Methyloferula stellata AR4: one gene and its partner. The protein of the gene in region 1 interacts with the protein of each later gene in a pairwise test. Links are inferred from orthologs where the notes say so. Each region holds a gene or a part of one and is shown in the gene's direction. Other genes may lie near its edges. The genes, in order: A3OQ_RS0105735 and ccmE.

Region 1 (10,393 bases):
TTTTTCTCGCGGATGAAATTCTTGATGCGGATATTCGCGAAAGTGCCGCGCATCATGATCTCATGATTGCCGCGCCGCGTGCCATATTGGTTGAAGTCCTTGGCCGAGACCTGCCGCTCTTCGAGGAAGGTTCCGGCGGGTGAGCCGGCCTTGATCGAGCCTGCGGGCGAAATATGGTCGGTGGTGATTTTGTCGCCGAAGAGCGCGAGAATGCGAGCCCCTTCGATCTCTTTGACGGGGTCCGGCGTCATCGTCATGCCGTCGAAATAGGGCGGGTTCTGCACATAGGTCGAGCCCATGTCCCACTTATAGGTTTCGCCCGATGGCGCCTTCACCTTGCGCCAATGCGCATCGCCCTCGAAGACATCGGCATAGCGTGACTTGAAGACCTTGCGCGTCACGAAATCCTCGATGAAGGCATCGATCTCCTCGCCCGAGGGCCAGATCTCCTTGAGATAGATGGGCTCGCCCTTCTTATTATGGCCGATCGGCTCCTCGTCGAGATTGCGCGTCACCGTGCCGGCAATGGCATGCGCAACGACCAGCGGCGGGGAGGCCAGATAATTCGCCTGCACGTCGGGGCTGACGCGGCCTTCGAAATTGCGGTTGCCCGAGAGCACAGCCGCGGCGACGATGCCGTTCTCGTTGATGGTCTTCGAAATCTCAGGCGGCAAAGGTCCGGAATTGCCGATGCAGGTCGTGCAGCCGAAACCGACAAGATTGAAGCCGAGCTTGTCCAAATCCTTCTGCAGGCCGGAGGCCGTCAAATATTCGGCGACCACCTGGCTGCCCGGCGCGAGCGAGGTTTTGACCCAAGGCTTCGTCGTGAGGCCTTTCGCCAAAGCATTCCGCGCGAGAAGGCCCGCGCCGATCAGCACATTCGGGTTCGACGTATTGGTGCAAGACGTGATCGCTGCGATCACCACATCGCCATGGCCGAGATCGAAATTCTTGTCGTCGACGGGATAGCGCGTCTCGGCATCGGCGCTCTTCTTGTAATCGGATTCGAGCGCGGCCTTGAAGCCTTCGGCGACACCGCCGAGTGCGACGCGGCCTTCGGGACGCTTCGGACCCGCCATGGACGGCATGACCTCGGCGAGATCGAGATCGAGCGTCTCGGTGAAGACGGGATCGGGCGAGATCTTGGTGCGATAGAGCCCTTGCGCCTTGGCATAGGCCTCGACCAGCGCGATGCGCGGATTGGAGCGCGCGGTCATGGTGAGATAGGAGATCGTCTCGCCATCGACCGGGAAGAAGCCGCAGGTCGCGCCATATTCCGGCGCCATATTGGCGATGGTCGCGCGATCGGCGAGCGAGAGCGCATTCAGGCCCGGCCCGTAGAATTCGACGAATTTGCCGACGACGCCCTTCTTGCGCAGCATTTGCGTGACGGTGAGCACAAGATCCGTCGCGGTCACGCCGGGGTTGAGCGCGCCGGTCAATTTGAAGCCGATGACCTCCGGCAAAAGCATGGAGAGCGGCTGGCCGAGCATGCAGGCTTCGGCCTCGATGCCGCCAACGCCCCAGCCGAGCACGGAGAGCCCGTTCACCATGGTCGTGTGCGAATCGGTGCCGACGAGCGAATCGGGATAGGCGACCTCGATCGTTTCCTTCTTACCGCCCTTGCCTGTGACTTTTTCCTTCTTCGTCCAGACGGTCTGCGCGAGATATTCAAGATTGACCTGATGGCAGATGCCGGTCCCGGGCGGCACGACACGGAAATTATTGAACGAGTCCTGCCCCCATTTCAGGAAGCGGTAGCGCTCGCCATTGCGCTGATATTCGAGATCGACATTGGTCTTGAAGGCTTTGTTGGTGCCGAAAGCATCGACGATCACGGAATGATCGATGACGAGATCGACCGGCACGAGCGGATTGATCTTTTGCGGATCGCCGCCGAGCTTGGTCATCGCATCGCGCATGGCGGCCAGATCGACGACGGCCGGAACGCCGGTGAAATCCTGCATCAGGACCCGCGTCGGACGGAAGGCGATTTCGCGCTCGTCCTTGCCCTTGTTCTGCAGCCATTGTGCGACGGAGAGAATATCCTCCTTTGTCACCGAGCGGCCGTCCTCGAACCGCAGCAGGTTTTCGAGCAGGATCTTCATCGAAAAGGGCAGGTTCGCAATGCCTGGGAGACCGTTCTTTTCCGCCGTCTTGAGCGAGTAATAATGATAGGTCTTGTCGCCCACATTGAGCTTTTTCAGGCATTTGAAACTGTCGAGCGACGCCATGGAATCCACTTCCGAAACCGAGCTGAAAAGATGTCCGGCTTATAGATAATTTCTAAATCGCGAGCTACAGGTCGAAAGGCGAAGTTTTTTTGACCCCGCCCCAAGTGTTTTTGAGGGTCAAGAGTTTCTGAGGGTTTTGCATGCGCCTTGCGGCGACGGATCTGACGCTCGAACGCGGCGCCCGCCTGATTTTCTCCCATTTGAGCTTTTCTCTCGAGAGCGGCGAAGCCCTGGCTGTCACCGGGGCCAATGGAGCGGGAAAATCCTCGCTTTTGCGCGCTTTGGCGGGGCTTTTGAGCCCGGTGTCCGGCACAATCGAGCTTTCGCCGCGATCCGACATGCCGCGCGCCGAGGCCAGCCATTATCTCGGCCATGCGGACGCCCTGAAAGGCGTGCTGACGCTCAGAGAAAACCTGGTCTTCTGGTCGGCCATGCTCGCAACAGTGCCGGGCACAATGGCGGTGGAGGCGGTTTTGGCGCGCTTTGGCCTTAAAGCCGTCGCCGACCTGCCCGCAGCCTATCTTTCGGCTGGCCAAAGGCGCCGCGGGGCGCTGGCAAGACTGTTGCTCGCGCCGCGGCCGATCTGGCTGCTCGACGAACCGCTGACCGCGCTCGATCTGGCATCCCAGAACCTGCTGCGCGAGGTCATGCAGGACCATTTGGCGGGCGGCGGTCTCATCATAGCTGCCACCCATGCGACGCTTGGCCTAGCCGCGCGGGAGCTTAATATGGACGGCAAGATGGATGGCGAGCCATGAGTGCCACGCAGCGCGGCTCTTCGCCGCTCAAGGCGCTTTTCGCGCGCGAATGGCGGATCGGCCGGAGAGTCGGCGGCACCGGCAGCATGGGTGTCGTGTTTTTTCTGATCCTCGTCTCGATCATTCCCTTCGCGGTCGGGCCCGATCTCGTCCTGCTCGCCCGCATCGGCCCGGCGCTTTTATGGATCGCGGCTCTGCTCGCGACGCTGCTTGGCCTAGATCGGCTGTTCCAGGGCGATGACGACGATGGCTCGCTCGACCTTCTCTTGATGAGCGAGATACCGCTCGAGGCCATCGTTCTCGTCAAATGCCTCGTGCATTGGCTTTTGACCGGCGTGCCGCTTGTCGTGGCGACGCCGGTCTTTGCCGTGATGCTCGGCCTCGAACCGCAAGCGATTTTCGGTGTCACGATCTCGCTTTTGGCCGGGACGCCGGCGTTGACTTTGATCGGCGCGATCGGGGCGGCTTTGACCGTCGGATTCGGCCGCGGCGGGCTTTTGCTCGCGATCTTGATTTTGCCGCTTTGCGTGCCTGTTTTGATCTTCGGCGTCTCGGCGGCGCAGGCGGCTTCCGGCGGCACCGTGCCTTTCATGACGCCCTTCGCGATCCTCCTGGCGCTGAGCCTCGGGGCCTTGGCGGCGGCGCCCTTCGCAGCCGCTCTGGCGCTGCGGCAGGCCCGGATTTAGCCACCGGCTTTAATTTGCCTTTCACATGTGAGGCTCCTAGATGATGGCCATGCTGAACCTCGCCAATCCGAGCAATTTTCTGCGCCTCGCCTCCTGGCTCGTGCCGGTTTTCGCCGGTATCACGCTATTTTTGTTCGGCATCGGCCTCTATCTTTCCTTCCTCGCCCCGCCGGACTATCAGCAAGGCGAGACCGTCAAGATCATGTATCTGCATGTGCCGGCGGCTTGGCTTTCCATGTTCATCTATGCGGTCATGTGTTCGGCAGCGCTCGGCACGCTCGTCTGGCGCCATCCGCTCGCCGATGCCGCGCAAAAGGCGGCAGCCCCGCTTGGCGCCGGATTCACCTTCATTTGCCTCGCGACCGGCTCGCTCTGGGGCAAGCCCATGTGGGGCACATGGTGGGTCTGGGATGCGCGGCTGACCTCGGTGCTGGTTTTATTTCTGATCTATCTCGGCCTTGTTGCGCTCTGGCAGGCGATCGAAGATCCTGGCCGTGCCGCGCGCGCGGCCGCCGTGCTGACGCTTGTCGGCGCGGTCAATATTCCGATCATCAAATTCTCGGTCGATTGGTGGAACACATTGCATCAGTCGGCCTCCGTCTTCCGGCTCGGCGGTCCGACGATCGCGCCAAGCCTGCTCTGGCCTTTGATCGTGATGGCCCTTGCCTTCACCTTTCTATTTTTGACTTTGCATATGATGGCGATCCGCAACGAGATCTATCGCCGCCGCCTGCGGCGTCTGTCGATCCTCGCGGCCCATGCCGGCGACAGGGATCTCTCGGGTGCCGCGATGGAGCCGGCCCGATGAGCGATCCGCATCTTGGCTTCATCGTCGCCGCTTATGGTCTGGGCTTTGTCGTGATCGCCGGAATGGTGGCCGCGATCCTTTACGATCAAAAGATTTTGAAGCGGGCACTGGCCAAATTGCCGGGACGCGGCGAAGGCGGACCCGAGGAATGACAGCGCAGGACGCAGATCCCGCCGTCGCAGAAACGCCGAAGCCGCAACGGCGCCTCTGGCTCATCTTTCTGCCGCTTCTGGTTTTTCTGGCGTTGGCCGGGCTCTTCCTACTGCGCCTCTATGGCGGAGACGCATCGCGCTTGCCCTCTGCGCTGATCGGCAAGGAAGTGCCGGCTTTTAATCTGCCAGCCGTTGCGGGACTTGAAAATAGAGCGGGCCTCACCGACGCGGATCTGCGTCAAGGTCATGTCACTTTGGTGAATGTCTTTGCCTCATGGTGCGTGCCTTGCCATCAAGAACATGAGCTTTTGATGCAGCTCTCGAATGATCCGGCATTGGCCGATCTCGGCGTGAAGATCGTCGGCATCGCCTATAAGGACGAACCCGAAAACATCAGGCGTTTTCTCGGCCAGGCTGGCGATCCCTACAGCCGGATCGGCGCCGACCGTTCGGGACGCACCGCGATCGATTGGGGCGTCTATGGCGTGCCGGAAAGCTTTGTCGTCAAAGGCGACGGCAAGATCGCGTATAAATTCATCGGGCCGATGAGCGCTGACGCCATACGCAGCGTGCTTCTGCCGGAAATCGCCAAGGCGGCTGCACCGGCTTCCGCTCAGTGAGCCGCGAGGCTTGCGACAAGAAAAGCAATTGCCGAAGCCGGCGCGCAATCGCAGGCCTTGGCGCGCACTTCGGGCAAGGCCTCTATCAGATCGGAAAAATCGATGAAGCGCCGATTGAGCCGTTCGGCTAGGCGCTTCACGACGAAGCGCCCGGCACCGGCTCCGACGACGGGCGCTTCCGCGCTGATCTCGCCACGCGACAGGATGAGATGCGCGGCATCGGTCAGATCGCGCAATTGCACTTCGGCGAAATAGCGCGCGAGCTGCTGCCATGTCGCGAGATCGGCTTCGGGCCCATCATAGCCCAGCATGCGGGCGAGCCGGGCCATCGAGGCCTCGACCGTCTTTTCGCGCCCATCGGCGGTCTCCATGACATCGGCATCTTCCGGCAGTTCGCCCAGCAGGCGATAGACATCGCAAGTCGCTGCGAACCATTCGTTCATCAAAGGCACCCAGCGCCCGCCGAAGGGCACCAGCTTGAGGCCGGAGGACATCAAATAGCTGCGTACGACTCCGGCATAGACGAGTTCGCCATTGGCGAGGCGCGAAGCATCCGAATAGCCCGCCGTTTTGACTTTGCCGCCGATGACCGGAATAAGATCGGTGGTCGTCGAGCCCATATCCACGAAAAGCGCATTTTGATGGTGGAGCCCGGCGAAAGACGCGCTCGCATGCCAATTGGCGGAAGCGATTTTTGTGGCATGGGCGGCAACCGCCTGCGGTTCGACGAAGCCTTCGGGGCCGGCATAGAAGAGCACCCGCGCGGGCGCCAATTCCTGCGCCGCGAGCGCTGCGACACCATTGACGCCTTCTTCCCGCGAGGCAAAGGCGTCGCAAAGTTCGGCGGTCATGGTCGCGGCATTGAGATCGGCCGATCCGACAAGCGGCTTTGCCTCGGCAAAGGACCGATGCAATTCGTCGAGCCCAAGCCAGAGCGGGCAGGCAACTTGCACGGCCTTGACGATGCGGCCGTCTTCCCAGCGCGAGGCTTTCAAATGCGCGCCGCCTATATCCCAACCGATGATGCTTTGCATATGTGTCTCTTGCGTGCGAACCAGATGGGCTCTTGATGCTGAAGTCTTTTCCTTGTCCTTCGAGACGCGCTCCCAAAGGAGCGCTCCTCAGGATGAGGGAAAAGATGCAATCTTCCCAAAACCCTCACCCTGAGGAGCGCGCAAAGCGCGCGTCTCGAAGGGCGAGGGCGGCAGAAACGTCCTTCAGCAGCCTTGCTTATGATGCAGAGGTTTTCGGTGGAAGTCATTCCCGTCATCGATCTCAAGGGCAAGCAGGTGGTGCGCGCCAAAATGGGGGAGCGGCAGTTTTACGCGCCGCTCGTAACACCGCTCGCCGCGACCAGCGCGCCGCGCGACGTGATCCAGGGCTTTTTGTCGGAGCATCCATTCGAGACGATCTATGCCGCGGATCTCGATGCGATCGAAGGACAAGCTTCGCATGAGGTTACTCTTGCCGAATTACAGGCGCTCTTTCCTCATCTGACTTTTTGGGTCGATGCCGGCGTCAGAACTCTATCCGAAGCGCAGATATGGCTCGCGCAAAATAAGGCTCATCTCGTGATCGGAAGCGAATCATTCGAGGACGCAGCCGCGTTCGAAATGCTTCGCGACGATCCGCGCATCATCCTTTCGCTCGATTTTCGTGGCGAGACATTTCTCGGGCCGCGCGCGCTTCTCGACGACGAGAGGCTTTGGCCGCAGCGCCTGATCGTCATGACTCTCTCGCGTGTCGGCAGTGATGCGGGGCCGGATATCGAACGGCTTCAATCCGTCCTCAAAAGAGCAGGGTCACGCAAAATTTATGCGGCTGGCGGTCTGCGCGGCAAAGGCGATCTCGGGCTTTTGCAGGCGGCCGGAGCCGCGGGCGTTCTTGTCGCATCCGCTTTGCATGATGGGCGGCTTGGCAGCGCAGATTTGGTGCAGGCAACTTAAAATGAAAAGGGGAGCCCGAAAGCTCCCCTGACATTGACCAACCTGCGGACCGAATCTTAGTTCGGGGCGAAGGGGTGCTTGGCCGTGTCGCGCTGCGCGACGACTTCGGTCGCCTTCGGCTCGCCCTTGACGGCGCGGGCGATGGCTTCCTTGGTGGCGCGATAGTTGAAGTCCTGGATCTTCTGATCGTCGGCTGCTTCCCAATGGATGAACACGCCGACGCAGATGAAGATATCATCAGCTTCGGCGACCGGAATGATGCCTTCTGCGACGCTGTCCGCGACAGCCTTGCCGACGGCATGCTGAGCCGGTCCGAACATCTGAACGGCCTGCTTGGCGCCCTTGATGGTGACCTTGTTGAACAGGATCGTGTTCGGCTTGCAGAGCAGGTTCGGGGCGACGACGGCGAGGAGCGTCGTGAAGCCGTCCTTGTTGTTGACCAGCGCGTTGGCGAACGCCGATTCGGCCGCGCTGCCGCGCGGTCCCATGATGAGATCGATGTGAGCGATTTCATTGCCGTCGCCGACAAGCGACTCGCCGACCAAAAGCTTATTAATCACGGCCATTTACAAACTCCTCAGAAAGGGGACTTTTCGATGAGCTGCCGAAGCATTCGACAGACATAAATTCATAGAACGCAATTGAACCCCTGCGTCCAAACACGCTCTATCAGCTTTTTTAATCGCATTTTCAACCGCGAAGCCGGGGAGGCCCGCCTGATAATGCTCTATCCTTGCTGTCAGCGCCCTTGCTTGGGCCGGTTGGCCAGATAGCCACGGATCGCTCCGCGGCGCCACTCAACCATTTATGCGAGGCCGGAGCAAGATGCTGGATAGCCGATCGGCGAAGAGAGTGCCAACGGTCAGATCGGCGCTCGTGCCAGGGTTGCGACCATGTGCCTTGAGGCGCGTGTCGAAAGCCATGAGATCGTCGAAAGACTCCTCAGGCTTCGGCCGTGCTTCGAATCGCGCAAAGGCGTCAAAGGCTTCCATTCGAACGGCCTCAGCGGCCTCCAGGCCGAATTTGCGGGTGATATGCGTATCGGGAAATTTCGCCAGGAAAGCGAGATAGGTTGTAACGGTAGTCCAGGGCGCGCTCCATCCACGGTCTCTGGCGCTTTTGAGGGCAGCAAGCCCTGTCATGAAAACATCTTCAAAATTCGACGCATATTGGTAAGCGATGCGGTCGCGCGGAGCGGCCTCGGCCATAGCCTCGCGCAAAGTCACGGTTGCCGGCTGATGGACATCATGCCGCGCGGTCTCGCCAAGGCCGCCCGGCGAAGCACGGGCGATTGCTTGAAACGTGTCTTCGGCATCGGCGCGGCTAAGCCTGCCTAAAATTTCAGCCAAGCCGCCATGCAGATCAGGTATGCCACGCTCCGCCGCCGCCGCGAGAGGCGCGCATAAAAGCAGAATGCCGAGATTTGTATTCATTCCAACGGTGGCGAAACTCGCTTCCACCGCGCCGCGGATACGCTGGCCGACGGTATGACCCCGCCGCGTCAGCGATGGCGCCGCTGCCGCGGCGCTCGCCAGAAAATGCTCCGCCGTCATGCCGTGGCCTTCGGCGAAGACATGAACATTGCCGGGTTTCAAGGCCAGGATTTCATCGCGGCAGGAGGCGATAAAAGCCTCGGCGATGTCGGCCTCAAGGCTCATCGCGCGGTTCTGGCGAGATCGAGATCGAGCCGTGTCAGAAGATCGCCCGCGAGCCGGTCGGCGATCGAAAATCCGGTGATGCTTTGCAAGCCGCGCCAGCCGGGCATGCTGTTGACTTCGAGAACGGTCAGACGTCCGTCGCGCTCGCATAAAAGATCGACGCCGGCGAAATCGGCGCCGATGGCTTTTGCCGAGCGCAGCGACAAATCGCGCATTTCATCGGTGATTTCGATCGGCTCGGGTTTGGCGCCGAGTTTCACATTGGTGATCCAATGCCGTGCGTGGCGGCTCATGGCCGCGATGATCTCGCCGCGCGAGACGAGAACGCGGGTATCGCGAAATCCGTCCTGTTCGACACCGACGAATCGCTGCAGATAATAGACGCCTTCGACCGCTTCGATCTCGGGCAGATCGGACTCGCGCCGGATCAGTTTCAGCCCGCGCCCTTGCGCGCCGAAGAGCGGCTTCAGGACCAGGGCCCCGCGCGCGCATTCACGCCGCACGATGACTCTCGCGGCGGCTGCCGTTTGGACCGTCCAGGTCGCGGGTGTGGGAATGGCGTTTGCCGCAAGATAAAAGCTCGTCGCGGCTTTATCGACGCAGCGTTCGATCGTGCGCGCCGAATTCAGGACAGGCACGCCTATGTCGCCCAAGGCATGCAAGACGCTGAGCCGTGTCGTCACCGATTCGAATGTGCCGGCGCCGATCGCGCGGGCAAAGACGGCATCTGGCAGCCGTCCGCCAAATCCGGGGATGACGAGACCAGAGGGCCGCCTCGTATCGAAACCGCAGCTTGAGAGCCTGATCGGAATGGCTCTCGCACCCGCGCGCGCAAAAGCCGCGGTCAGGGCCCGCGCATGCCAATCGAACCGGTCGACGGCAAGCGCGATCTGCGGCCCGTCTTGCGCCGCTTTCGGCGGCTGTGCGAGTGCCGATGATTCAGCCGAAGGAGGCATCGAGCAGAGCCAGATCGATATGTCCGGCGCGGAAGGTTTCGCCGGTTTCGACCGCCGTCACCATGGCCGCGGCCGGACTGAAGAGCGTCGGATCGATTTTGTAGAAATCGCCTTTGTACGTCTTGAAGATTTGCGCGAAGGGCTGGCCGTAATCGCGCGACGTGGTGCTCGGCAAGGCCGCTGCGAGTTCCTTCGCCTCATTGGCTGGCCCGGTTACGAAAAGATGCGCCTGGCCGCCATAGATGATCGCATCATTGGTGCGGCCCATGGCGGTGACGAAATCCGGATGCGGCGGCGACAGAGGCGCCGTCGCAATGCCGTCGATTACGCGCGACAAGGGGAATTTCAGCTCATGCACTTTGTGCATGGCAACTTCGAGCACGCGTGCAACCACCTGCACGCCGCCTGCGAGGCTGCGCGTCGGCGCGTAGATGAAGGCGACGCGATCGGCTGCGACCTTGCATGCCTGCGCGACCTTATCGACAACTTCTGGCGGCGGCGGGCGGTCGCCCTCGAGCACCAATGTGGCGCGATCGGCAACATCGGCATAGCCGAGGTCGTGAAAAAGCGGCTCC
Region 2 (10,441 bases), 2.2 Mb from region 1 along the record:
CAGCGAACCGTTTCGTGTGCTGAAGTCCACGGCAAGCCAGATGCAGGCGGAGGCCATCGGCGTCAAACTTTGCCGCTGGAAGGAAGAACTCGTCTATGAAATCAGCCTTCTGCGTCGCGATGGACATATTCTCCACGTCTTCGTGAATGCCGCGGATGGCCACACCATCGGCTCTCGAAATGTACCTTGAAATCGATCGGAGGCTCTGTTCGTGAGACTTCTCGTTGTCGAAGATGACAAGGACCTAAACCGGCAGATCGCCGCTGCGCTCGAACAGGCCGGCTACGTCATCGATCGCGCCTATGACGGCGAAGAAGGCTGGTTTCTCGGCGATACGGAGCCTTATGACGCCGTCGTGCTCGATATAGGCCTGCCAAAACGCGACGGCATTTCGATCATCGGCGAATGGCGCAAGGCCGGACGTCTGATGCCGATTCTGATGCTGACGGCGCGCGACCGCTGGAGCGACAAGGTCCAAGGCTTCGATGCCGGCGCCGACGATTATGTGGTGAAACCTTTTCATATGGAGGAGGTGCTCGCGCGATTGCGCGCGCTTTTGCGCCGCGCCGCGGGCCATGCGTCGAGCGAATTCACCTGCGGTCCTGTTGTGCTCGATACGCGCGCGGGCCGCGTTTCCGTCGATGGCAATCCGATCAAACTCACGTCACACGAATACAGGCTTCTGGCTTATCTGATGCATCACGCCGGGCGCGTCGTCTCGCGGGGCGAGATCGTCGAACATCTATACGATCAGGATTTCGATCGCGATTCGAATACGATCGAGGTTTTCGTCGGACGCTTGCGCAAGAAACTCGGCGTCGATGTCATTCAGACCATCCGCGGCCTTGGCTATCTTCTGGCCGTGCCAGGCGAAGCGGCTGGGGGCACGAAATCCACAAAGAGCGATCCCTCAGCTTCGAGCCGTTGATGTGAGCGAAACCCAAAAATCGCGTGGCGGTTCGATTGCACTGCGCCTCTTCGTTTCGGCGGCGTTTTTAAGTTTTTCGATTCTTCTCGTCGCCGGTCTGGCGCTGTCCGCCATCTATCGAAATACCGCGGAAGCGGGTTTCGACGAGCGTCTCGGCGTCTATTTGCGGGCGCTTGTCGCCGATATTGCGACGCCCGTCGACGAGGGTCGCGCGGAGCCCGGTCAATTGGGCGATCCGCAATTCGAATTGGCGCTGTCAGGCTGGTATTGGCAGATCACGAGGCTCGACGATCCGAACCGGGAGATCAAAAGCTCCAGATCGCTTTTCGCGGCGAAGCTGCCGCGCCTCGCCGACCAAGGCATTCCGGTCGGACAAAGCGGAACGCGGCGCGGCTATGTGAAAGGCCCGGACGATCGCCGGTTGCGCATGGTCGAACGGATCATAGACGCGGGCGATCAAGGCACTTTTCTCGTCCAGGTCGCGGCGACGACGGAAGATCTCGACGCCCAGATTGCGCGCTTCCAGTTCGATCTTTTCGTCACCTTCACCTTGCTCGGTCTGGTGCTTGTCGCCTCATCGGCTTTGCAGCTTCGTTTCGGTTTGCGGCCTTTGCGGCAATTGCAGGAAGGCGTCGCCGCGATCCGCCGCGGCGAGGCCGAAAAGATCCAGGGTTCGTTTCCTCAGGATCTCGCGCCGCTCGCGAGCGAAATCAATCTCCTGATCGCCGCCAATCGCGAAGTCGTCGAACGTTCGCGCACCCAGGTCGGCAATCTCGCGCATGGCTTGAAGACGCCGCTGAGCGTCATCATCAACGAGGCCGGCGTCGACGACAGCAGCTTCGCCGGCAAGGTGCGCGAACAGGCGATTTTGATGCGCGATCAGATCACCTATTACCTCAACCGGGCGCAACTCGCCGTGCGCGTGGCGATGAGCGGCGATTCGACAGAAGTGGCGCCCGTCGTCGAAGCTTTGGTGCGGACCTTCGAGAAGATCTACCGCGAACGCGACCTTGTCTTCGTCACGCGCATCGCGCCGGGCGTGCGGTTTTTCGGCGAACGTCAGGATCTGGAAGAAATGATCGGCAATCTGGTCGATAATGCCGGTAAATGGGCCGACCACGAAGTTGTGATCGAGGCCTCGCCTGAGCCTGCCGGCAAAGCCACCGAAGGATCGTTCTTTCGCATGTTGATCGACGATGACGGGTCAGGTTTGACGCCGGATCAGCGCGAGGCTGTGTTGCGCCGGGGCCTGCGCCTCGATGAAACCAAGCCCGGCTCGGGCCTGGGTCTGTCCATCGTCGTCGACCTCGTCGGCCTTTACGGCGGGGCGTTGAAGCTCGGTGTTAACCCCTCGGGAGGGCTGCGGGCAGAGCTTCGCTTGCCCGCCGCGTAAAAATGCGGCACGAAGCCCCGCGATCTGTTCGCTTGAAAAGCGCGGCTTTATCTTCGATCTATAGGCCTTGACCCGGGATCGCCTACGACGGCGCCGTGGGCGTCTCAGGAACATTCATGCTCTGGATTATTTTCGCGGTTTTGACGGGCATCGCCATTTTCAGCGTGCTTTGGCCCTTGGCCCGCGCGCCGAAGCGTCAGAGCGATGTCGAACGCGATATTGCTTTCTATGAGGAGCGGCTCGGCGAGATCGATCGGGAGGTCGAGCGCGCCTTGATCGCGCCCGAAGATGCGAAAGCCGTCAAAGCGGAGGCCGCGCGCCGGCTTCTGGTCTCGGCCGATCAAGACAAGGCACCGGCGCAGGCTTCACAAACGCGGATTCGCCTTGCAACCGCGCTGGGTCTGATCCTGGTTCCGGCCGTGGCACTCGGTCTTTATGCCCGCGTCGGGCATCCGGACTGGCCCGATCTGCCCTTGCAGGCGAGGCTCAACTCGGACCCCGCACGGATGGATCTGGCGACGGCGATCGCCAAGGTCGAAGCCCATCTCGCGCAAAATCCGTCGGAGGGGCGCGGATACGAAGTCCTGGCGCCCGCCTATTTGCGGATGGGCCGCGTCGACGATGCCGTGCGGGCCGCCTCGACCGCTCTGCGGCTTCTTGGCGATTCGCCCGAACGGCTCTCGCTTTACGGTGAAACGCTCGTCGCCGCGGCGCAGGGCGTCGTGACGAAGGAAGCGCAAGAGGCCTTCACGAAAGCGGTCGCGAATGGCGCCTTGGCGCCGAAGGCATCGCTTTATCTGGGCCTTGCCGCCGAGCAGGATGGCGATACTCAACGTGCGCTCGCCATATGGCGAAAACTCCTGGCGGACGTGCCCAACGCGCCCTGGACCGAAAGCCTGCGTCAGAAAATCGCCGCGCTTTCGGGTGAAGCCGGACCGCAATCGACGCCGGAGGGCGCGGCCATCGCCGCCATGCCGGAGGGCGATCGCGATGCCGTGATCCGTAGCATGGTCGATAGGCTCGCCGCGCGCCTTGCCCAAAACGGCCAGGATCTCGAAGGTTGGCTTCGCCTTGTTCGTGCCTATAAAGTCCTAAATGAAGCGGATAAGGCGCGCACGGCCCTGGGCGAGGCGCGCCGCAATCTTGGCAATGACCCGGCCGCGACCGCCCGCATCGACGCGCTGGCGCATGAACTCGGCCTCGAAGGATAGATTTCAGCATGACTCGCAAAACGCGGCGGCTCGCCTTGATCGGATCGGCACTTTGCGTGCTGAGCGTCGCCGTCGGACTCGTGCTTTTCGCGTTTAGCGGCAGCATCGTTTTTTACTACGATCCCGCGATGGTGGCGGAGAAGGCCCCGCCGCCCGGCACGCGCCTGCGCATCGGCGGTCTCGTCAAACAGGGTTCATTTGTGCGTGAAGGGGGTCAATCGATCCGCTTCGACATCACCGACACGAAACATGACGTATTGGTCACCTATACGGGGCTTCTGCCGGATCTCTTCCGCGAAGGGCAGGGCGTCGTGGCCGAAGGCGTCATCGGACCTGACGGATTGTTGAAGGCCGATAGCATCCTCGCCAAGCATGACGAGCGCTATGTGCCGCGCGAAGTGGCCGATGCTTTGAAGAAGCAAGGCCTTTGGAAAGAGGGCGAGCCTTTGCCCGAGACACGCGCAGATACGTCCGCCAATCCGGCATCGAGCGTGAAACAATAGAGCGAGAGCAATGATCGTCGAAACCGGACATTACGCCCTCGTTCTTGCCTTGGCGCTGGCGCTCGTCAATGCGATTGTTCCGATCTGGGGCGCGCGCCGCCATGATCCGCAATTGATGGCGGTTGCGCCGTCCGTCGCGGTGATGAGCTTCGTTCTCATCGCCTATGCCTTTTTCGCACTGACCTATGCGCATGTGGTCTCGGACTTCTCGGTTTTGAACGTCGTCGAGAATTCGCATTCGGCTAAGCCGCTCATCTATAAAATCTCCGGCGTCTGGGGCAATCACGAAGGCTCGATGCTGCTTTGGGTCTTGATCCTCGCAATCTTCGGCGCGGCGGTCGCGGGTTTCTCGCGCAATATGCCGGACGACTTGCGCGCCAATGTGCTTGCCGTGCAGTCCTGGATCGGCGCGGCCTTCCTGCTCTTCATCCTGCTGACCTCCAATCCTTTCGCGCGCCTCGCGCAGGCGCCGGCCGAGGGCCAGGATCTCAATCCGCTGCTGCAGGATCCGGGTCTGGCGATCCATCCGCCGCTGCTCTACCTCGGCTATGTCGGCCTCTCGATTACCTTCTCCTTCGCCGCCGCTGCCCTGATCTCGGGCCGCATCGACGCCGCTTGGGCGCGCTATGTGCGGCCTTGGACCCTGATCGCCTGGATCTTCCTCACGCTCGGCATAGCGATGGGCTCCTACTGGGCCTATTACACCCTGGGCTGGGGCGGGTTCTGGTTCTGGGACCCGGTCGAAAATGCCTCGCTGATGCCGTGGCTCGCGGCGACCGCGCTTTTGCATTGCGCCGCCGTCATGGAAAAGCGCGAGGCCTTGCGCGTCTGGACGATCTTTCTCGCGATCCTTGCCTTTTCCCTGTCGCTCATCGGCACATTCCTGGTGCGCTCCGGCGTTTTGACCTCGGTCCATGCCTTCGCCAGCGATCCGCAGCGCGGCGTCTTCATCCTGGTCATTCTGATGGGCTTTATCGGCGGTTCGCTCGCGCTCTTTGCCTTTCGTGCAGGTGAGCTAAAACAGGGTGGAATCTTCGCGCCGGTCTCGCGCGAGGGCGCGCTGGTCTTGAATAATCTGCTTTTGACGGCGGCCTGCGCCACAGTCTTCGTCGGCACGCTTTATCCGCTCGCGCTCGAAGCGCTGACCGGTGAAAAAATCTCGGTCGGCGCACCTTTCTTCAACGCGACTTTTATCCCGCTCTTCCTGCCCTTGTTCCTCGCGATGCCGATCGGGCAAATGCTCGCCTGGAAGCGCGGCGATCTTTTGGGCGCCGCGCAAAGACTGACGGTCGCCGCTGCTTGCGGTGTCGTGGCGGCGCTCGTTTTCGCAGCCTGGCATGGCGCGCCTTGGGTGTCTTATTGCCTCGCGGGTCTCGCGGTCTATGTGATCACCGGCTCTTTCACCGATCTCACGGGCCGGGTTTTCGCCGATGGCCTCTCTGTGTCGGGCGCGTGGCGCCGCGCGACGGGTCTGCCGCGCTCCGCGTGGGGCACGGCTTTCGCGCATGCGGGTCTTGCCGTTACGCTCTTGGGGCTCGCCGCGACGGGATGGGGCGTCGATCGTGTGCTCACGGTGCGGGCCGGCGAGACGATCGCTCTTGGGCCTTATGAAGTAAGCGTGCTTGGTCTGGTGCCGGAGCAAGGGCCGAATTACTCGGCGCTGACCGCGCCTTCGATCATCCGCAAGGGCGGCGTGGCCATCGCCAAGATCGCACCGGCGAGCCGGTTCTACCCGAGCCGGCGGATGAGCCGGGCAGAAGCTGGTATCGCGACTTTGGGCTTCGGCCAGGTTTACATGAGCATTGGCGGCGCTTCACCCGATGGTGCGATCGACGCGCGGCTCTATTGGAAGCCGCTCGTCAGCCTGATCTGGCTCGGCGCCTTGATTATGGGCTTCGGCGGCATGCTGTCTTTGTCCGACCGGCGCTTGCGGATCGGCGTCGCGCGCCGCGCGCGCGTCGCGCCCGTGCCCCCGGGCGTCCAGCCGGCGGAGTGACGATGCGCAAGCGATTCCTCTTTGCTGGTCTGGCAATCGTTGCGATGCAGCCGCTGCCCGCCTTCGCCGTGCGGCCCGACGAGATGCTCAAGGACCCTGCGCTCGAAGCCCGCGCGCGGGCGCTTTCGAGCGAATTGCGCTGCATGGTCTGCCAAAACGAATCGATCGACGAATCGGATGCGCCGCTCGCGCATGATCTGCGGGTGCTCGTGCGCGAGCATTTGCAGGCGGGAGAAAGCGAGGCGGCGATTCGCCAATATCTCGTCGCGCGCTACGGGGATTTTATTCTGCTCAAGCCCCCGTTCAAGGCTGAAACTTTTCTTTTATGGCTGACGCCGCTCTTGGTTCTCGTCTTGGGCGGCGCTGGAATCGCGCTGGTCTCAAGGCGCCGCTCGCAGGCGGTAGCGCCACTGGAGCTCAATGCTGAAGAACAAGCTAGGCTCGCCGATTTGTTGAAAAAATGACTTAATTCAAGCCTTTTGTTGTCTCCTGGCTTACGAAATTTTCATTCCGCCGAAATAGCGACGTAAGCCGACCGCGCCCATGTTAGCGTTGAAAGGGCGTCCTCCCCCGCCTTCCTTTCATTTGGAGATGCATATCTATGACGAGCTCGAAGTCCCCCCGACCTGATGAGCAGAGCGAAGGTTTTTCAAAGATTCGCAAACATGTCCCAAGCCGTGTCGTTCTGTTGAGCGCGGTGGCGGGTGTGGCTTTGACCGGCGCACTGGCGAATAGCTTTATCTTTCCTTATCCTTCTAGTGCGCTTGCCGAGACCGTGACGCCTGCGGCTCAGGGTGCGTCTTTCGCAGATGTCGTCGATCGCGTGCGCGGCGCCGTCGTCTCGGTCAAGGTAAAAGTCACCGAAGACGCCGAGAGCGACGATAGCAAGCCGAATATTCCGCAGCTTTCGCCCGACGATCCGATGGAGAAGTTCTTCAAGCGGTTTGGTCAGCAGGGCGCGCCGGGCCTCCCGCATAAGCCGCATATCCAGCAGGCGCAGGGCTCCGGCTTCATCATTTCTCCCGACGGTTATGTCGTGACGAATAATCACGTCGTCGAGCATGGCAGCGATGTCACGCTTGTGATGGACGACGGCAAGACCACGCTTCCTGCGACAGTTGTCGGCACCGACAAGAAGACCGATCTCGCACTTTTGAAGATCAAGGAAGGCGGCAATTATCCCTTCGTCGATTTCGCATCGGCAGCGCCGCGCGTCGGCGATTGGGTGATCGCGGTCGGCAATCCGTTCGGGCTTGGCGGCACGGTCACGGCCGGTATCGTGTCGGCCCGCGGCCGTGACATCGGCGCTGGACCCTATGACGACTTCCTGCAGATCGATGCGCCGGTCAATCGCGGCAATTCGGGCGGCCCGACCTTCAATGCGGCAGGCCAAGTCGTAGGCGTCAATACGGCGATCTTCTCGCCGTCGGGTGGCAGCGTCGGCATTGGCTTCGCCATTCCGGCCGATACGGTGAAGAGCGTCATTGCCCAGTTGAAAGACAAGGGCACCGTCGCACGCGGCTGGATCGGCGTGCAGATCCAGCCTGTCACGGCTGAGATCGCCGACAGCCTCGGACTGAAATCCCCGAAGGGCGCACTTGTCGCCGAGGCGCAGGCGGATTCGCCCGCGCAAGAGGCCGGCATCAAGTCGGGCGACGTCATCCTCGGCGTCGACGGCGAGAAGGTCGAAGGTCCGCGCGAACTGGCCCGCAAGATCGCGGGACTTGGACCCAATGCCAAGGCGGATCTGACCGTCTGGCACGGCGGCTCCGAGAAGACCGTCTCGGTGAAGCTCGGCAGTCTGCCGCCCGATAAGGAGGCCAAAGCCGACGCCGACATGCAGTCCGAGAAGAGCTCGCTGGCAAGCCTCGGCCTGTCGCTTGCTCCCGCCGCCGCGGTTCCGGGCGCCGGAAAGGAAGGCGTCGTGGTCGCCGAAATCGATCCTGACGGCGTCGCGGCGCAGAAGGGTCTTAAGGTCGGCGATGTCATCGTCGAGGCGGGCGGTCATGCCGTCAGCAAGCCGTCCGACATCACCGCGGTCATTGCCGACGCCAAGAAGGATGGCCACAAGGCCGTCCTGCTCCGGGTGAAGAGCCCCGAAGGCATGCGTTTCGTGGCGATCGGGACGAGCCCCGCCGGCTAGCCCAACCGGTTCGTTCACTATGCACGCCAAAACAGTGGGCCGGGGGATGATCTCCCGGCCTGCTTTTTTTGTGGAAATCGCTATATGACATCCATGCGCATTCTTATCGTTGAAGACGATCTCGAAGCCGCCAATTACCTGGTCAAGGCTTTCAGGGAAATGGGCCATGTCGCCGATCACGTCGCCGACGGGGTCGAGGGCTATGAGCGCGCGCGCGACGAGACCTATGACGTGCTCATCATCGACCGTATGCTGCCGAAGATGGACGGGCTCTCGCTGATCGGCGGGTTGCGGGCGCAAAAAATCACGACGCCGGTCCTGATCCTTTCGGCGCTCGGCCAAGTTGACGACCGGGTGAAGGGACTTCGGGCGGGCGGCGACGACTATCTGCCGAAGCCCTACGCCTTTTCCGAACTGCTGGCGCGGACGGAAGTCCTGGCGCGGCGCAATCAGCCGAGCACGACCGAAGACATGGTCTACCGGGTCGGCGGGCTTGAGCTTGACCGGCTTTCTCATAAATTGACGCGGGCCGGGAAGGAAATCTCCCTCCAGCCGCGCGAATTCCGCCTGCTCGAATATTTGATGAAACACGCCGGACAAGTCGTGACGCGGACAATGCTTTTGGAAAATGTCTGGGATTATCATTTCGATCCGCAGACCAATGTCATCGATGTTCATATTTCACGTTTGCGGTCGAAGATTGATAAAGGTTTCGATCCGCCGCTCCTGCAAACCATCCGCGGCGCGGGATACATGATCCGTGACGCCTCTCGGTAAGCTCTTTCGAACGACCGCCTTCAAGATATCGCTCGCCTATCTCGTCATATTCGCGATCGGCGCGGGGCTCGTGCTGAGCCGGGTCGGCTGGCACGTGAAAGAGCTGATCGACGAGCAGATCAAGCAGACGATCGACACCGACATCACCGGCCTTGCCGAGCAATATGCGCAGGGCGGCATCAGGCAGCTCACGACCGTCATCGAGCGCCGCGTCAAACAGCCGGGTGCCGGGCTTTATCTCGTCACGACCTATGCGGGCGAGCCGATCGCCGGCAATATTGCGAGCCTGCCCGCGGGGGTTCTCTCACAGGCCGGCACTGTCGAGACCAATTATCAGAGGCCGGGCGACGCCGGCGGCTTGCATCGCGCCTTCGCGCGCATCTTCATCCTGCCGGATGGCTTCAGGCTTCTTGTCGGTCATGATATTGAAGAAGAGGAGAGCCTGCGCCAGATTCTGTCGGGTGCGCTGCTCGCCTCGCTCTTCTGGCTGACGATCATCGGCACTTTGGGCGGTCTGCTTGTGGCGCGGCGCGTGCTGACCCGTGTCGATTCGATCAACGCGGGGGCCCGCCGCATCGTCGCAGGCGATCTCTCCGGCCGCCTGCCGGTGACGGGATCGGGCGATGAACTCGACCGGCTGGTTTTGAACCTCAACAGCATGCTCGATCGGATCGGCGAATTGATGGCCGGCTTGAAAGAAGTCTCCGACAATATCGCGCATGATCTGCGCACGCCCTTGACGCGCCTGCGCAACGGCGCCGAGCAGGCCTTGCGCTCTGCTTCGTCCGTGGACGAGAACCGGCTCGCGCTCGAAAAGGTCATCGAGGAATCGGACAATATGATCCGCATCTTCGACGCGCTTTTGATGATCGCCCGCGCCGAGGCGGGCGCCAGTCCCGAAGGGATGGTTTCTTTCGATGCCGCAGCGGTCGTGCATGATGTCGGCGAACTCTATGAGCCGGTCGCGGAAGATCGCGGTGTCACATTGGAGACCGAGGCGGAGCCGGGGCTTTTTATCGAAGGCAGCCGCGAACTGATCGGTCAGGCGCTCGCCAATCTGATCGACAATGCGCTGAAATATGGCACGCCCATCACGGCATCGCGGGACGGCAAATGCACCGTGCCGGAAATTTTCGTCACCGCGCGGCGCAATGACGGCATGATCGAAATCACCGTTGCCGATCGAGGCCCCGGCATTGCGCTTGCCGATCGCACCCGCGTGCTCGACCGTTTCGTGCGGCTTGAAAATTCGCGCTCGCGGCCCGGTTCGGGCCTCGGCCTTTCGCTCGCCGCGGCCGTCGCGCGGCTGCATGGCGGGACCTTGCGTGTCGAGGACAATGCGCCGGGTCTGAGGATCGTAATCGCATTGCCGGCGGTGGCGCATCCCGTGGCGCTTCCCGCGCCCGCGCCCGTGCCGGCCTTGGCTTCGCCCGGGACAGCGGCATGAGTGGCGCGCCGCAGGCGAGCCGGACCCAATCCTCATTGCCTTT

The links.
Region 2: the proteins of A3OQ_RS0105735 (region 1) and ccmE interact in binary tests that used the Escherichia coli proteins (3 or more experiments, as listed by UniProt). The link is inferred for Methyloferula stellata AR4 from one-to-one orthologs.

What each region holds. Positions count from the first base shown.
Region 1 is NZ_ARWA01000001.1:1,170,840-1,181,232, forward strand. Bases 2,727-5,602 are described here. They hold A3OQ_RS0105735 (heme ABC transporter permease), read left to right. Parts: upstream 2,727-3,718; coding sequence 3,719-4,486; downstream 4,487-5,602. Other genes in these bases: ccmA (heme ABC exporter ATP-binding protein CcmA), read left to right, coding at 2,727-2,992; ccmB (heme exporter protein CcmB), read left to right, coding at 2,989-3,678; ccmD (heme exporter protein CcmD), read left to right, coding at 4,483-4,638; A3OQ_RS0105745 (DsbE family thiol:disulfide interchange protein), read left to right, coding at 4,635-5,258; A3OQ_RS0105750 (hydantoinase/oxoprolinase family protein), read right to left, coding at 5,252-5,602. Outside these bases: aconitate hydratase AcnA, read right to left, coding at 1-2,234; more of ccmA, read left to right, coding at 2,375-2,726; more of A3OQ_RS0105750, read right to left, coding at 5,603-6,292; A3OQ_RS0105755 (HisA/HisF-related TIM barrel protein), read left to right, coding at 6,509-7,204; fae (formaldehyde-activating enzyme), read right to left, coding at 7,261-7,770; A3OQ_RS0105765 (triphosphoribosyl-dephospho-CoA synthase), read right to left, coding at 8,002-8,862; A3OQ_RS0105770 (RimK family alpha-L-glutamate ligase), read right to left, coding at 8,859-9,818; mch (methenyltetrahydromethanopterin cyclohydrolase), read right to left, coding at 9,802-10,393. UniProt on the Escherichia coli protein: Required for the export of heme to the periplasm for the biogenesis of c-type cytochromes.
Region 2 is NZ_ARWA01000001.1:3,331,170-3,341,610, reverse strand. Bases 2,364-5,287 are described here. They hold ccmE (cytochrome c maturation protein CcmE), read left to right. Parts: upstream 2,364-3,540; coding sequence 3,541-4,035; downstream 4,036-5,287. Other genes in these bases: A3OQ_RS0116435 (heme lyase CcmF/NrfE family subunit), read left to right, coding at 4,046-5,287; ccmI (c-type cytochrome biogenesis protein CcmI), read left to right, coding at 2,438-3,532. In the rest of the region: A3OQ_RS0116460 (PepSY domain-containing protein), read left to right, coding at 1-190; A3OQ_RS0116455 (response regulator transcription factor), read left to right, coding at 212-928; A3OQ_RS0116450 (sensor histidine kinase), read left to right, coding at 930-2,321; more of A3OQ_RS0116435, read left to right, coding at 5,288-6,031; A3OQ_RS0116430 (cytochrome c-type biogenesis protein), read left to right, coding at 6,034-6,495; A3OQ_RS0116425 (Do family serine endopeptidase), read left to right, coding at 6,633-8,174; A3OQ_RS0116420 (response regulator transcription factor), read left to right, coding at 8,268-8,951; A3OQ_RS0116415 (sensor histidine kinase), read left to right, coding at 8,935-10,398; A3OQ_RS0116410 (bifunctional [glutamine synthetase] adenylyltransferase/[glutamine synthetase]-adenylyl-L-tyrosine phosphorylase), read left to right, coding at 10,395-10,441. UniProt on the Escherichia coli protein: Heme chaperone required for the biogenesis of c-type cytochromes. Transiently binds heme delivered by CcmC and transfers the heme to apo-cytochromes in a process facilitated by CcmF and CcmH.